DNA from 2 places in the Dyella thiooxydans genome. Region 2 is predicted to be linked to the other one. Evidence: predicted binding sites of a transcription regulator. Region 2 holds the regulator's gene; the other holds the start of a gene.
What was found. The regulator HrcA, encoded in region 2, represses chaperone genes, less so after heat shock. The targets are predictions, from matches to a motif close to TTNGCACTCNNNNNNNNNGAGTGCNAA.

Region 1 (5,890 bases), 1.8 Mb from region 2:
GGTCAGCATGGCCAGGAAGCCACGATCCCTGGCTACCATCGCGTCGGCCTCCACCGGCGCCAGTTCGCGGGTTGGCGGCGATGCAGGCCGCGAAGCGGCGCGCGCAGCCAGTGGCGTCACCGCCACGGTGTTCGCGCCGCTGAACGAGAAGCCGAGCCCGGTGCCCTGCAGCAGATCCGCCAGCGCGACCTCCGACCCGAGGCAACCGCGGACACCCGGCGAGCGCACCCGCGCCACGGCGGCACCGTCGGTGAGCACCTGCAGGTTGGACTGCCGGCCGAATGCGATGAGCGCCGTGGCCAATGGCTGCGCGGGCACGTCGAAGTGGCGGCATGCGGTGGAAGGGACCGCCGCACAAAGCCGGGGCAGCCCGATCAGCAGGCTGCCCAGCAGCCAGCACGCCCTTGCCCTCCCCATGTGCCCCCGCGCTCCCCGGCGAAAGTCGGCAGTGTGGCATGGGCTGCCCGCCCCGGCGACAGATGTCAGCGTGGCCTGCGGTCGCTCCCGGTGCGCTCGAGCACGGTCGAGCCGGCCTGCTGGCGCACCACCACCGGCAAGACCTGCGGCAGCGTGCGCAGCCACTCGTCAATGGCATCGGTGCGCACGGTGCCGGTGAAGGTCAATGCCTCCAACCGGGCATCGCCGATACGCAGCGGGGACGGCCGATAGCGATTGATGTTGGCCACCACCACCGGCAACGGCTCATTGTCGAAGTCCAGCCGGCCGTCGCGCCAGGTGGCAACCTGGGCCGGATCGATCGCGATCACCTGCATCGCCGGATGCGCGGGATCGAAGCGGATGGCCTGGCCGGCGCCGGCCTCCAGGCTGCCTCCATGCCCGTCGGCCACGCGCACGCGACCCTCGGCCACGGAGATGGTCACTTGCTCACCGGTGCGGCGCACGTCGAACGCGGTACCGATGTCCTGGATCGTCACCACGCCCGCGCGCACCAGGAACGGTCGCCGGGGGTCGTGCACGACGCGGAAGAGAGCCTCGCCGCGCTCCAGCTCGACCGCGCGCCGTCCGTCGTCCAGCCGGGTGCGGAGTGCCGTGGCTGCGCCGAGGACGATCTGCGAGCCGTCGGCCAGGCGGATCTCCAGGCGAGCACCGATCCCGCTGGCATAACGTTGTGTGGTGCTGCCGCGATCCGGCCAGGCGAGATAGCCAAGCCCCACCGCCAGCAGAACGGCCGCGGCGGCGGCCAACGGCACCCAGCGCGGGCGCACGCGCGCGGGAGCGAACTCGGCCACCAGCCGGGCCCGGGTCACTGCGCCGGCTTGCCCGAGCCGCTCGGCCATTTCGCCGATCTGTTCGAAGGCCGACAGGTGACTGGCATCCTGGTCGATCCAAGCCAGCCACTCCTCGGTCGTGCGCTCGCCGGCATCGGCGGCGCGCAGGCGCATCCACCAGTCGGCGGCCGTGCGCAGGGTCTGTTCGTGGGCGGGACGGGGCATCAGGGGTTCTCCGGTTCGTCCACCCGTGCCCGGCAATGGGCGAGGGCACGGGTGACGTGGTAGCGCACCATGCGCTCGGTGATCCGCATGTCGCGGGCGATCGCGCCGACGTCGCGGCCGTCGATCATGTGGGCGACAAACGCCCGGGCGGTCTTCGCGGGCAGTTCGCGCAACGCTGCGGCCAGCTGGTGCAGGCGCTCGCCAGCCTCGGCCGTGCGCTCCGGCACCGGTGCAAGATGCAGTGCCGGCTCCTCCGGCTCGAACGCATGGGTGGCGCGCACCTGGCGCATCCGCAGCCGGTCCACCGCGAGATTCGAAGCGATCCGGAACAGATACGCCCGCAGCGAATCCACTGCCTCCGGATGCTCCAGCGTCACCAGTCGCACATAGGCTTCCTGCGCCACCTCCTGTGCGTCGGCGAGCGAGTCGAGCCGGCAGCGAAGGAACGCCACGAGCGCGCGGTTGTGCTCGCGGAACAGCTCGGCCACGCGCAGTGCATGTGCCGGATCGGGCGATTCCCGCATGGTGCCGCGATCGTGATCTGGCGTATGCATGGGCGGTGTCCGGTGTTCATCCGGGTTCGGCAGGGGCCTGCCGATGGTAGCCATCGCCGGATCTGGCGGCATGGTTCCCGCCATTCCGGCGTCAGCGAAAGACAAGGCACTCTCCCGAGGCATGCATGGAGCATCCGTGTGGTGACTGCCTGCATGACGTTCGAGCCGGGCCAAACGGAAATCACCCCCCGGAAAAAGAAAACCCCGCCTTGTGGCGGGGTTTTCGGGGTACTGCGATGGCAAACCGGACTTAGAAGTCCATGCCACCCATGCCACCCATGCCGCCGGCCGGGCCGTGGGCGTGGGCTTCTTCCTTCTTCGGCACTTCGGTCACGGCCGCTTCGGTCGTGATGATCGAGCCGGCCACCGAGGCGGCGAACTGCAGCGCCGAACGGGTCACCTTGGTCGGATCCAGGATGCCGAAGGCGATCATGTCGCCGAACTCGCCGGTGGCGGCGTTGTAGCCGAAGTTGCCCTGGCCTTCCTTCACCTTGTTGAGCACCACGCTCGGCTCTTCACCGGCGTTCGCCACGATGGCGCGCAGCGGGGCCTCGAGCGCGCGACGGGTGATCGCGATGCCCAGGTCCTGGTCGGCGTTGGCGCCCTTCAGGCCCTCGACCGCCTTCAGCGAGCGGATCAGCGCCACGCCGCCGCCCGGCACCACGCCCTCTTCCACCGCCGCACGGGTCGCGTGCAGGGCGTCTTCGACGCGCGCCTTCTTTTCCTTCATCTCGACTTCGGTGGCGGCACCGACCTTGATGACGGCCACGCCGCCGGCCAGCTTGGCCACGCGCTCCTGCAGCTTCTCGCGGTCGTAGTCGGAGGAGGTCTCCTCGATCTGCGCCTTGATCTGCGCGATGCGGGCCTGGATCTTGTCGGCCTCACCGGCGCCGTCGATGATGGTCGAATTCTCCTTGGTGATCACGACCTTCTTGGCGCGGCCGAGATCGGCGATGGTCGCCTTCTCGAGCGACAGGCCGACTTCCTCGGAGATCACCTGGCCGTTGGTCAGGATCGCCATGTCTTCCAGCATCGCCTTGCGACGGTCGCCGAAGCCCGGCGCCTTCACGGCGGCGACCTTCACGATGCCGCGGATGGTGTTGACCACCAGGGTCGCCAGCGCCTCGCCTTCCACTTCCTCGGCGACGATCAGCAGCGGCTTGCCGGCCTTGGCCACGCCCTCGAGAATCGGCAGCAGCTCGCGAACGTTGGAGACCTTCTTGTCGTGCAGCAGGATGAACGGGTCATCCAGCTCGACCTGCTGGCTCTGCTGGTTGTTGATGAAGTACGGCGACAGGTAGCCGCGGTCGAACTGCATGCCCTCGACCACGTCCAGCTCGTTCTCCAGGCCCGAGCCTTCCTCGACCGTGATCACGCCTTCCTTGCCGACCTTCTTCATCGCGGTGGCGATGATCTCGCCGATCGCCGCGTCGGAGTTGGCCGAGATGGTGCCGACCTGGGCGATCGCCTTGTCGTCGGTGGTCGGGTTGGAGAGCTTCTTCAGCTCGCCGACCGCGGCGACCACGGCCTGGTCGATGCCGCGCTTGAGGTCCATCGGGTTCATGCCGGCGGCGACGGCCTTGAGGCCTTCCTGGATGAACGCCTGGGCCAACACGGTGGCGGTGGTGGTGCCGTCACCGGCCACGTCGGAGGTCTTGGACGCGGCTTCCTTGACGATCTGCGCGCCGATGTTCTCGTACTTGTCGGCCAGCTCGATCTCCTTGGCCACGGACACGCCGTCCTTGGTCACGGTCGGAGCGCCGAAGCTCTTCTCGAGCACGACGTTGCGGCCCTTCGGGCCGAGGGTGACCTTGACCGCGTTGGCCAGGGTGTTGACACCCTTGAGCATGCGGGCGCGGACGTCTTCGCTGAAGCGGACTTCTTTGGCTGCCATCTTTGTATTCCTCGAAATTCAGTGGGTTTGGCGAGAGATGCGGGAGAGGCCGATCAGCCTTCGATCACCGCGACGATGTCGTCTTCCTTGAGGAAGACCAGCTCTTCGCCGTCGATCTTGATTTCCTGGCCGGCGTACTTGCCGAACAGCACGACGTCGCCTTCCTTCAGGCTCATCGGGCGGACGTTGCCGTCCTCGAGGATGCGGCCGGTACCGGCGGCGATCACCTTGCCGCGGGTCGGCTTCTCGGTGGCGCTATCGGGGATCACGATACCGCCGGCGGAGACGCGCTCCTCTTCCAGGCGCTTGACGATGACGCGATCGTGCAGCGGACGCAGTTTGCTCATGGGTGGCTCCAGCTCACTTTGGATGGTTGAGGAAAAAGGCCCGGTCCGATGCCGTTGTTAGCACTCGGTACCGATGAGTGCCAATTCTAGCGATGCATGAACCCCATGCAAGGCCCGGGCGGCTCGCTGCCAAGTTGGGACGTAACCCCGCCATCTCAAGGGGCGAACACCCCAGTGCCGCCTGCTAGGCTGCATTTTCCGTTCTCGCCCTCACCCGCCATGCCCGATGACGTCCTGGTCTGCCTGAGCACCTGTCCCGGAGCCGAAACCGCCCGGGCGCTGGCCGAGACGCTGGTGGCCGAGGGTCTGGCCGCCTGCGTGAACCAGTTGCCCGGGGCGATTTCCACCTATGCGTGGCAGGGCCGCCTGCACTCCGATCCGGAGGTGCTGCTGGTCATCAAGACCACCGCCGGCCGCTTCGAGGCGCTGCGGGAGCGGCTGGTCGCCCTGCATCCGTACGAGGTACCCGAACTGGTCGCCCTGCCGGTGGTCGATGGTCACGCAACCTACCTGGACTGGGTGCGCGCCCACGCCGCGGTCGGGGGCGACGGCCCCGCGCCCTCCCCTGCCCCATAATCCCGGTTCGCTCTCCGCGAACCGAAACGCTGGAAACGTGATGCGATTGATCAACCCGGGGCGGCTCGTCGCCCGCCTCCTTCTCGCCGCGCTGTCGCTGTCCGTCGGCCCCGCGATGGCCCAGGACGCCTCCAGCCTGCTGCCGGTCACCGAGGCCTACAAGCTCAGCGCCGACGCCAGCCAGCCCGACGTACTCAAGCTGCACTGGGACATTGCCCAGGACTACTACCTCTATCGCGGGCGGATGAAGTTCACCGCCGGCGACGGCATCACCCTCGGTACCGCGCAGTTGCCCGATGGCGACAAGCACCACGACGAATACCTCGGCGACGTCGAGACCTATCACCACGGCATCGACGCCCGCCTGCCCTATACCGCGGCCGCGGGCGCCACGAGGCTGCAGGTGGCGGTGCAGTTCCAGGGCTGCCATGAGGTGGACCCGAAGATCTGCTACCCGCCGCATACCGAGAAGCTGGACCTGCCGCTGCCGGCGGCCGCCACCGGCGGCACCGGCCCGGCCGGCTTCGGCGCCACCTTCGGCAAGCTGGGCGCGACCGGTGCGCCGGGCACGCCACTGCCGCCGGAACAGGCATTCCGCCTGGAGGCCGTGGCGACGGCCCCGGATCGACTGCTGCTGCGCTGGTCCATGCCGCACGGCTATTACCTGTATCGCGACAAGACCGAACTCTCCGCGCCCGGCACCACCGGCCTGAAGCTGCAACCGGCCTGGCCGGCCGGCACGCATCACCAGGACGACTACCAAGGCGAGACGGTCATCTACTACGACGAGGTGGACGTCCCGGTCGGCATCGCCGGCGACCTGGGCGGTCGCCATCAGCTCAGCGTGCAGGCGCGCTTCCAGGGCTGCCAGGACGGTGGCATCTGCTACCCGGTCATGACCCGCACGCTCCAGGTGTCGCTGCCCGCCGCCCAGGCATCGGCAGCTACCGGTGCGACTGGCGGCGATACCGGCCCCGCCGCCCCGCACGACGGGCTGCTGCTCGCCCTGCTGCTCGCCTTGGGCGGCGGCCTGGTGCTCAACCTCATGCCCTGCGTACTGCCGGT
Region 2 (5,890 bases):
GACACGTCGAAGGTGCCGCCGCCCAGGTCGTACACCGCGATCTTGCGGTCGCCGCCCTTCTTGTCCAGGCCGTAGGCCAGCGCGGCCGCGGTCGGCTCGTTGATGATGCGCTTGACGTCGAGGCCGGCGATCTTGCCGGCGTCCTTGGTCGCCTGGCGCTGACTGTCGTTGAAGTAGGCCGGGACCGTGATCACCGCCTCGGTGATGGTCTCGCCGAGATAGTCCTCGGCGGTCTTCTTCATCTTCATCAGCACCTTGGCGGAGATCTCCTGCGGCGCCATCTTCTTGCCGTCGGAGGTCTGCACCCAGGCGTCACCGTTGTCGTGCGCCACGATGCCGTAGGGGACGATGTCCAGGTCCTTCTGCACCTCGGCATCGGTGAACTTGCGGCCGATCAGGCGCTTCACCGCGTAGAAGGTGTTCTTCGGGTTGGTCACGCTCTGGCGCTTGGCCGAGGCACCGACCAGCACTTCGCCATCCTTGTTGAAGGCGACGATGGATGGCGTGGTGCGATCGCCTTCCGAATTCTCGATGACCTTGACCGAGGTGCCGTCCATGACGGCCACGCACGAGTTGGTCGTGCCCAGGTCGATGCCGATGATCTTGCCCATGTGTCTGCTCCGAAATTTTCTTGCGACCCCCGCGGCCGCGAACTGGTTTTCAGAATGGGGCCCGGACCTGGCGATTCAATGCCGATCGGGCCGCCCGATAGGTGTCTGGCTTGACGCAGGTCAATCGGCCAGCGTCAGGCGATGGCTCAATCCTGCGCGACGGCGACCAGCGCCGGCCGCAGCAGGCGGTCGTTCAACACGTAGCCCTTCTGCAGCACGCTCACCACCGTGCCCGGAGCCTTGTCCGGCGCGGCGACCATGCTGACCGCGTGATGGCGCTCCGGATCCAGCGGCTGCCCGACCGGGTCGACCTGCGCCATGCCGTTGGCTTCAGCCACCTTGAGCAAGGCCTTCAGTGTCAGGCTGATCCCTTCGCGGATCGCCGCCACGTCGCCCCCCTCCACGGCCAGGCCGCGTTCCAGGCTGTCGTAGACCGGCAGCAGGTCGTTGAGCAGCTTTTCGTTGGCGAAGCGACGCGCCTGCTCCAGGTCACGCTGCAGGCGGCGGCGCTGGTTCTCCAGGTCCGCCCGCTCGCGAAGCACGCTCTCGCGAAGCTCGGCGTTGCTGGCCTCCAGCTCGACGATGCGTGCCTGCAGCGCCGCCAGATCGTCGGCCTGGTCAGCCGTTTCCCGGCCCTGCTCCGGCGCCTGCGGATCGTTGTTTTGCATAATCCCACTCCAGCAGAAAACCCGGGCCGGCAAGGCTTGCCGACCCTCGAAACATGCGGGGAACCCCGCCTCCCGGGGCGTTTATGAGGTCGGCGCGGCCCGATTCAAGGCGTCGCTCAGCAGCCCGGCGGTCGCCTGCACCACCGGGATCACCCGCTCGTAGGCCATGCGCGTCGGCCCGATCACCCCCACCGCCCCCATCACCCGACCGTGGGCACCGTAGGTGGCGGTGACGACACTGCACCCATCCAGTGCGGTGAAGCCCGATTCCTCGCCGATGAACAAGCGCACGCCCGGCGCCCGGGCGCACATTTCCATGAGCTGCAGCAGCTCGTTCTTCTTCTGGAACGCCTCGAACAGCTCGCGCAAACGGTCCAGGTCGGCAAGCTCGGCATAGTTCATCAGATTGGTCTGGCCACTTACCAGCACGTCCTCGCCCTCGCCTGCGGGGGCGAACGAAGCGGCAGCGAGCTCGACCGAACTGGCCAGCAGCCGGTTGAGCTCGCTGCCGGCCTCGCGGATCTCGCGCAGCAGGTGGGCCCTGATGTCGTCCAGCCGCAGCCCGGCGAAATGAGCGTTGAGGTAGTTGGCCGCCTGCTCCAGCTCGCGATTGTCCAGCGGCTTGGCCAGGCGGACGATGCGGTTCTGCACCTGGTTGTCGGCGAACACCAGTACGACCAGCACCTGGGCGTCAGGTAGTGCCACGAAATCGATGTGGCGCAGCGGGAAGTCCCCTTGCTTGGGCACGGTGACCACGCCGGCGAAATGGGTCATCGCCGAGAGCAGCGAAGACACGTTGCCCAGCAAATCCCGCGTGGTGGCCGGTTGCGGCGGTAGCTCGCGCCTGAGCCGCGCCATGTCGTCCCGATGCAGTGGCTGGAGCTCGATCAGGCTGTCGACGAACAGACGCAAACCGCGCGGCGTGGGAATGCGCCCGGCCGAGGTGTGCGGCGAGGCGACCAGACCGGCTTCCTCCAGGTCCGCCATGATGTTGCGGATGGTCGCCGGACTGACGTCCAGGCCGGACGAGCGCGACAGCGTGCGCGAGCCGACCGGCTCGCCGTCGGACAGATACTGCGCGATCAACGACCGCAGCAAGCTGCGGGCGCGGGCGTCGAGTTCGTGGCCATGGTGCTGTCGCATGCGCTGTGGCAATCCTTGAGACGGGGAACAAATAAGGTGTGGCGAGCGGCTTTGCAAGCCGGAGCGTGTCCGGCGGCGGGGGGCCTCGCCCGTGTCGCCTGCCATCCCTACAATCCAGTCTCTTCCATCGAACCGTTTTCCATGCTCACTTCGCTCTACGTCCGACACTTCGCCGTCGTTGAAGAAGCCGAGATCGTCTTCGGCCCGGGGCTTACCGTGGTCAGCGGCGAAACCGGCGCCGGCAAATCGCTGATGGTCGATGCCCTGATGCTGTTGGCCGGTGCCCGCGCCGACAGCGGCATGGTGCGCGCCGGCGCGGACCGTGCGGAGCTGGCCGCGGAGTTCGACCTGACCGGACTTCCGGAGGCTCGGGCCTGGCTGGAGCGCGAGGAACTGGATGACGAAGGGCATTGCCAGCTGCGCCGGGTAATCCGCACCGAGGGCAGTTCGCGCGCATGGATCAACGGCCGCCCCGCCAATGCCAGCCAGCTCGGTGAGCTGGCCGCGCTGCTGGTGGAGATCCACGGCCAGCACGAGCACCAGGCGCTACTCTCTCGGGGGCACCAGCTCGCCCTCCTGGACGCTTACGCCGGGAACGAGGCTACCCTTGGCGAGGTTCGCTCGCTGGCCGCCGAATGGCGTGAGGTCGGCACCCGCATCCGCAAGCTCAGCGGCGGCGATGACCGCGACCGCCAGCTCGAGCTGCTTCGCCACGAAGTCGCCGAACTGGAGCAGTGGGCGCTGCCGCCGGAGGAACTGGCCGAGCTGGAGGCGTCGCACAAGCGTCTGTCCAATGCCGGCCGGCTGGCCGAGGGCGCGGCCGGGGTGGTCGACATGATCGACGGCGACAGCGAGTTCGCGCTGTGTCGCGTGCTGGGCCGCACGCAGGCCGAGCTGGCCCGGCTGGCGGCGATCGACGACCGGCTGCAGCCACTGCTGGAACTGGTCGAAAATGCCACGATCCAGCTCGGCGAGGCCGCCGACGACCTGGGGCGCTACGCGCAGGACGTCGATCTCGACCCCGAGCGCTTCACCCAGGTCGACACCCACCTGGCCCGGCTGCACGAACTGGGCCGTCGGCACCGTCTACCCGCGACCGACCTCCACGACAAGCTCGTCGCCCTGCGTGCCGAGCTGATGGAACTGGAGGGTGCGGGCGAAGCACTGGACGCGCTCGAAGCTCGCCGCGACAAACTGCAGCAGAAATACGCGAAAGCCGCCGACGTCCTCGGCGCCTCCCGCCGCGACGCGGCCACCCGCCTGGCGGCGGAGGTCGGTGTGCTGATGGGCGAGCTCGGCATGGCCGGCGGCACGCTGGCGATCGAACTGGAGCCGGCCGGTGGCGCGGATCCCGACCCACAGGGCCGCGAACGCTGCGAGTTGCTGGTCAGCGCCAACCCCGGACAACCGCCCCGGCCGCTACGCAAGGTGGCTTCCGGCGGCGAACTGGCGCGCATCAGCCTGGCGATCGAGGTGGCCACGCTGGGCAAGGACACCGTCGGCACGATGGTGTTCGACGAGGTGGACACGGGCATCGGTGGCGCCGTGGCCGAAGTGGTCGGCCAGAAACTGCGCTCGCTCGGCACCCTGCGCCAGGTTCTGTGCGTGACCCACCTGCCGCAGGTAGCGGCGCAGGGCCACGCCCATCTCCAAGTGAGCAAGCGCAGCGACGGCGAGACCACCGCCACCCTGATCAAGACGCTGGATGGGGCCGGTCGCCAGGCCGAGCTGGCGCGGATGCTTGGCGGCCTGGAGATCACCGCCGCGACCCGCGCTCACGCCAAGCAGATGCTGGAGCGGGCGCAGGCCGACTGAGGCTCAGGTTGCCGGACCGTCAAGCAGGCCTCGTTCGCTGGCCATCCGGTAGAGATCCAGCTCCGAGCCGGCACCGAGCTTGCCCATCAGACTGGCCCGATGGATGTAGACCGTCTTCTGGCCGATACCCAGTTCGGCCGCCACCTGCTTGGGCGCGCGACCGGCTGCCAGCAGCAGAAAGACTTCCCGCTCGCGGGCGGTCAGACGCTGGATCGGGTCGAGTGCCTCGCTCGGCCGCTCAGCCCGTCGCTGGCGCAGGTCCGAGCTCAGGTAGCACTCCCCATCCATGACCGCCCGGAGTCCGGCAACGAGCTCTTCCGGAGCAACCCCCTTGGTCACGAAACCGCTCGCACCACGACGCAGAGCTTCCGAAACGTAAGGCTCGCCATCGTGCATGCTGAGCACCACGATCCGGCTGCCGGGAGACACGCTGAGCAGGTGTTCGATCAGCGGCAGCCCGCTGCCGTCGGGCAACGACAGGTCGAGCGCCACGAGGTCGGGCGAAGTCCGGTTGATGGCATCCACCGCGTCATCGGCGCAGCGGCACTCGGCCACGACCTCCAGGTCGGGCTCCATCTCGATCAGTCGCTTGAACCCCTCACGCACGATGGCGTGGTCGTCCACCAGAACAATGCTGTACATGCCCCTCTCCACCCTGCCGCACCCTCTCGACCGCACCAAGCATCGCACATGTAACATGCCCCGATGCGGACCCTTACGACCCGGCTCCTGGCCTCCGGCCCGTTCCTCGGCGTGTGCTACCTGGCGGCCTGGCTGCTGTTGTGGCCGACCGAACAGCCCTACTGGATGCTCCCCTTCGGCCTGCGCTTCGGCGCCCTGCTGCTGACGCCGACGCGCCAGTGGCCGTGGTTGCTCGGCATGGAGCTGGGGGCCAGCGTTTTCCTGGACGTTCATCGCGACGAGGTGATGGGCTTGCTGGGCTTCCTTATCGGAGACGTACCGGACCCCCTGATCGTGGCCACCGGCCTGTGGCTGCTGCGCAAGGCCAACCTCCATCCGAGCCTGCGGGTGCCGGAAGACGTGACCCGCCTGCTGCTGTCTGCGGTGCTCGTGGTCACAGCGACCACCGCGGTGGATGCCGCGCTGCTCGCCCTGATGCACCAGACCGCCCCGTCCAGCCCGATGATCGAGGCCCTGGGCCTGGATCTGCTGAGCAACTACCTGGGTGTCCTGCTGGTGGTTCCGCTGATGATCATGCTGGTTCGTGCCCGACCCAGCCGGCGCATGCTCGCCAACCTGATCATGGACGGCCTGCTGGTCATGCTGCCATCGATGGCCATCCTGCTGATGCTTTCCGAGCACGCGGCGCCACAGCCACAGTTCGCCCGCGTGCTGTCGCTTGCCCCGGTGATGTTCTTCGCCTTCCGCCACGGCTGGCGCGGCGCCAGCCTGGCCATGATCACCACCAGCATGGGCATGAGCCTGGTGGACTTCGTGGTGGGGCAACCGGTCCCCAGTGCCTCGGGCTATCTGTTTCTTGCCGTGGCGGGAACCGGTGCACTGATGCTCGGCTCCGCTACCGATGCCCTGCGCCGGAGCAGCGAGCGGGTGGCCGAACAGAATGTCTATCTCGCCGCCGTGAACCGACGGCTCGATCAGCTTGCCCGCCAGCTGCGCGACGCCGCCCGCGGT

Region 1: a site for HrcA is predicted at 4,307-4,333, ahead of groES (co-chaperone GroES). Genes of this name have one in related genera too.

Annotation. Positions count from the first base shown of each region.
Region 1 is NZ_CP014841.1:3,668,712-3,674,601, reverse strand. It holds gene ATSB10_RS16520 (TonB-dependent siderophore receptor) at 1-417, opposite strand, end outside; gene ATSB10_RS16515 (FecR family protein) at 483-1,454, opposite strand; gene ATSB10_RS16510 (RNA polymerase sigma factor) at 1,454-2,008, opposite strand; gene groL (chaperonin GroEL) at 2,259-3,902, opposite strand; gene groES (co-chaperone GroES) at 3,956-4,249, opposite strand; gene cutA (divalent-cation tolerance protein CutA) at 4,469-4,825, shown strand; gene ATSB10_RS16490 (protein-disulfide reductase DsbD family protein) at 4,866-5,890, shown strand, end outside.
Region 2 is NZ_CP014841.1:1,196,793-1,202,682, forward strand. It holds gene dnaK (molecular chaperone DnaK) at 1-611, opposite strand, end outside; gene grpE (nucleotide exchange factor GrpE) at 758-1,279, opposite strand; gene hrcA (heat-inducible transcriptional repressor HrcA) at 1,361-2,422, opposite strand; gene recN (DNA repair protein RecN) at 2,564-4,237, shown strand; gene ATSB10_RS05560 (response regulator transcription factor) at 4,241-4,879, opposite strand; gene ATSB10_RS05565 (MASE1 domain-containing sensor histidine kinase) at 4,943-5,890, shown strand, end outside.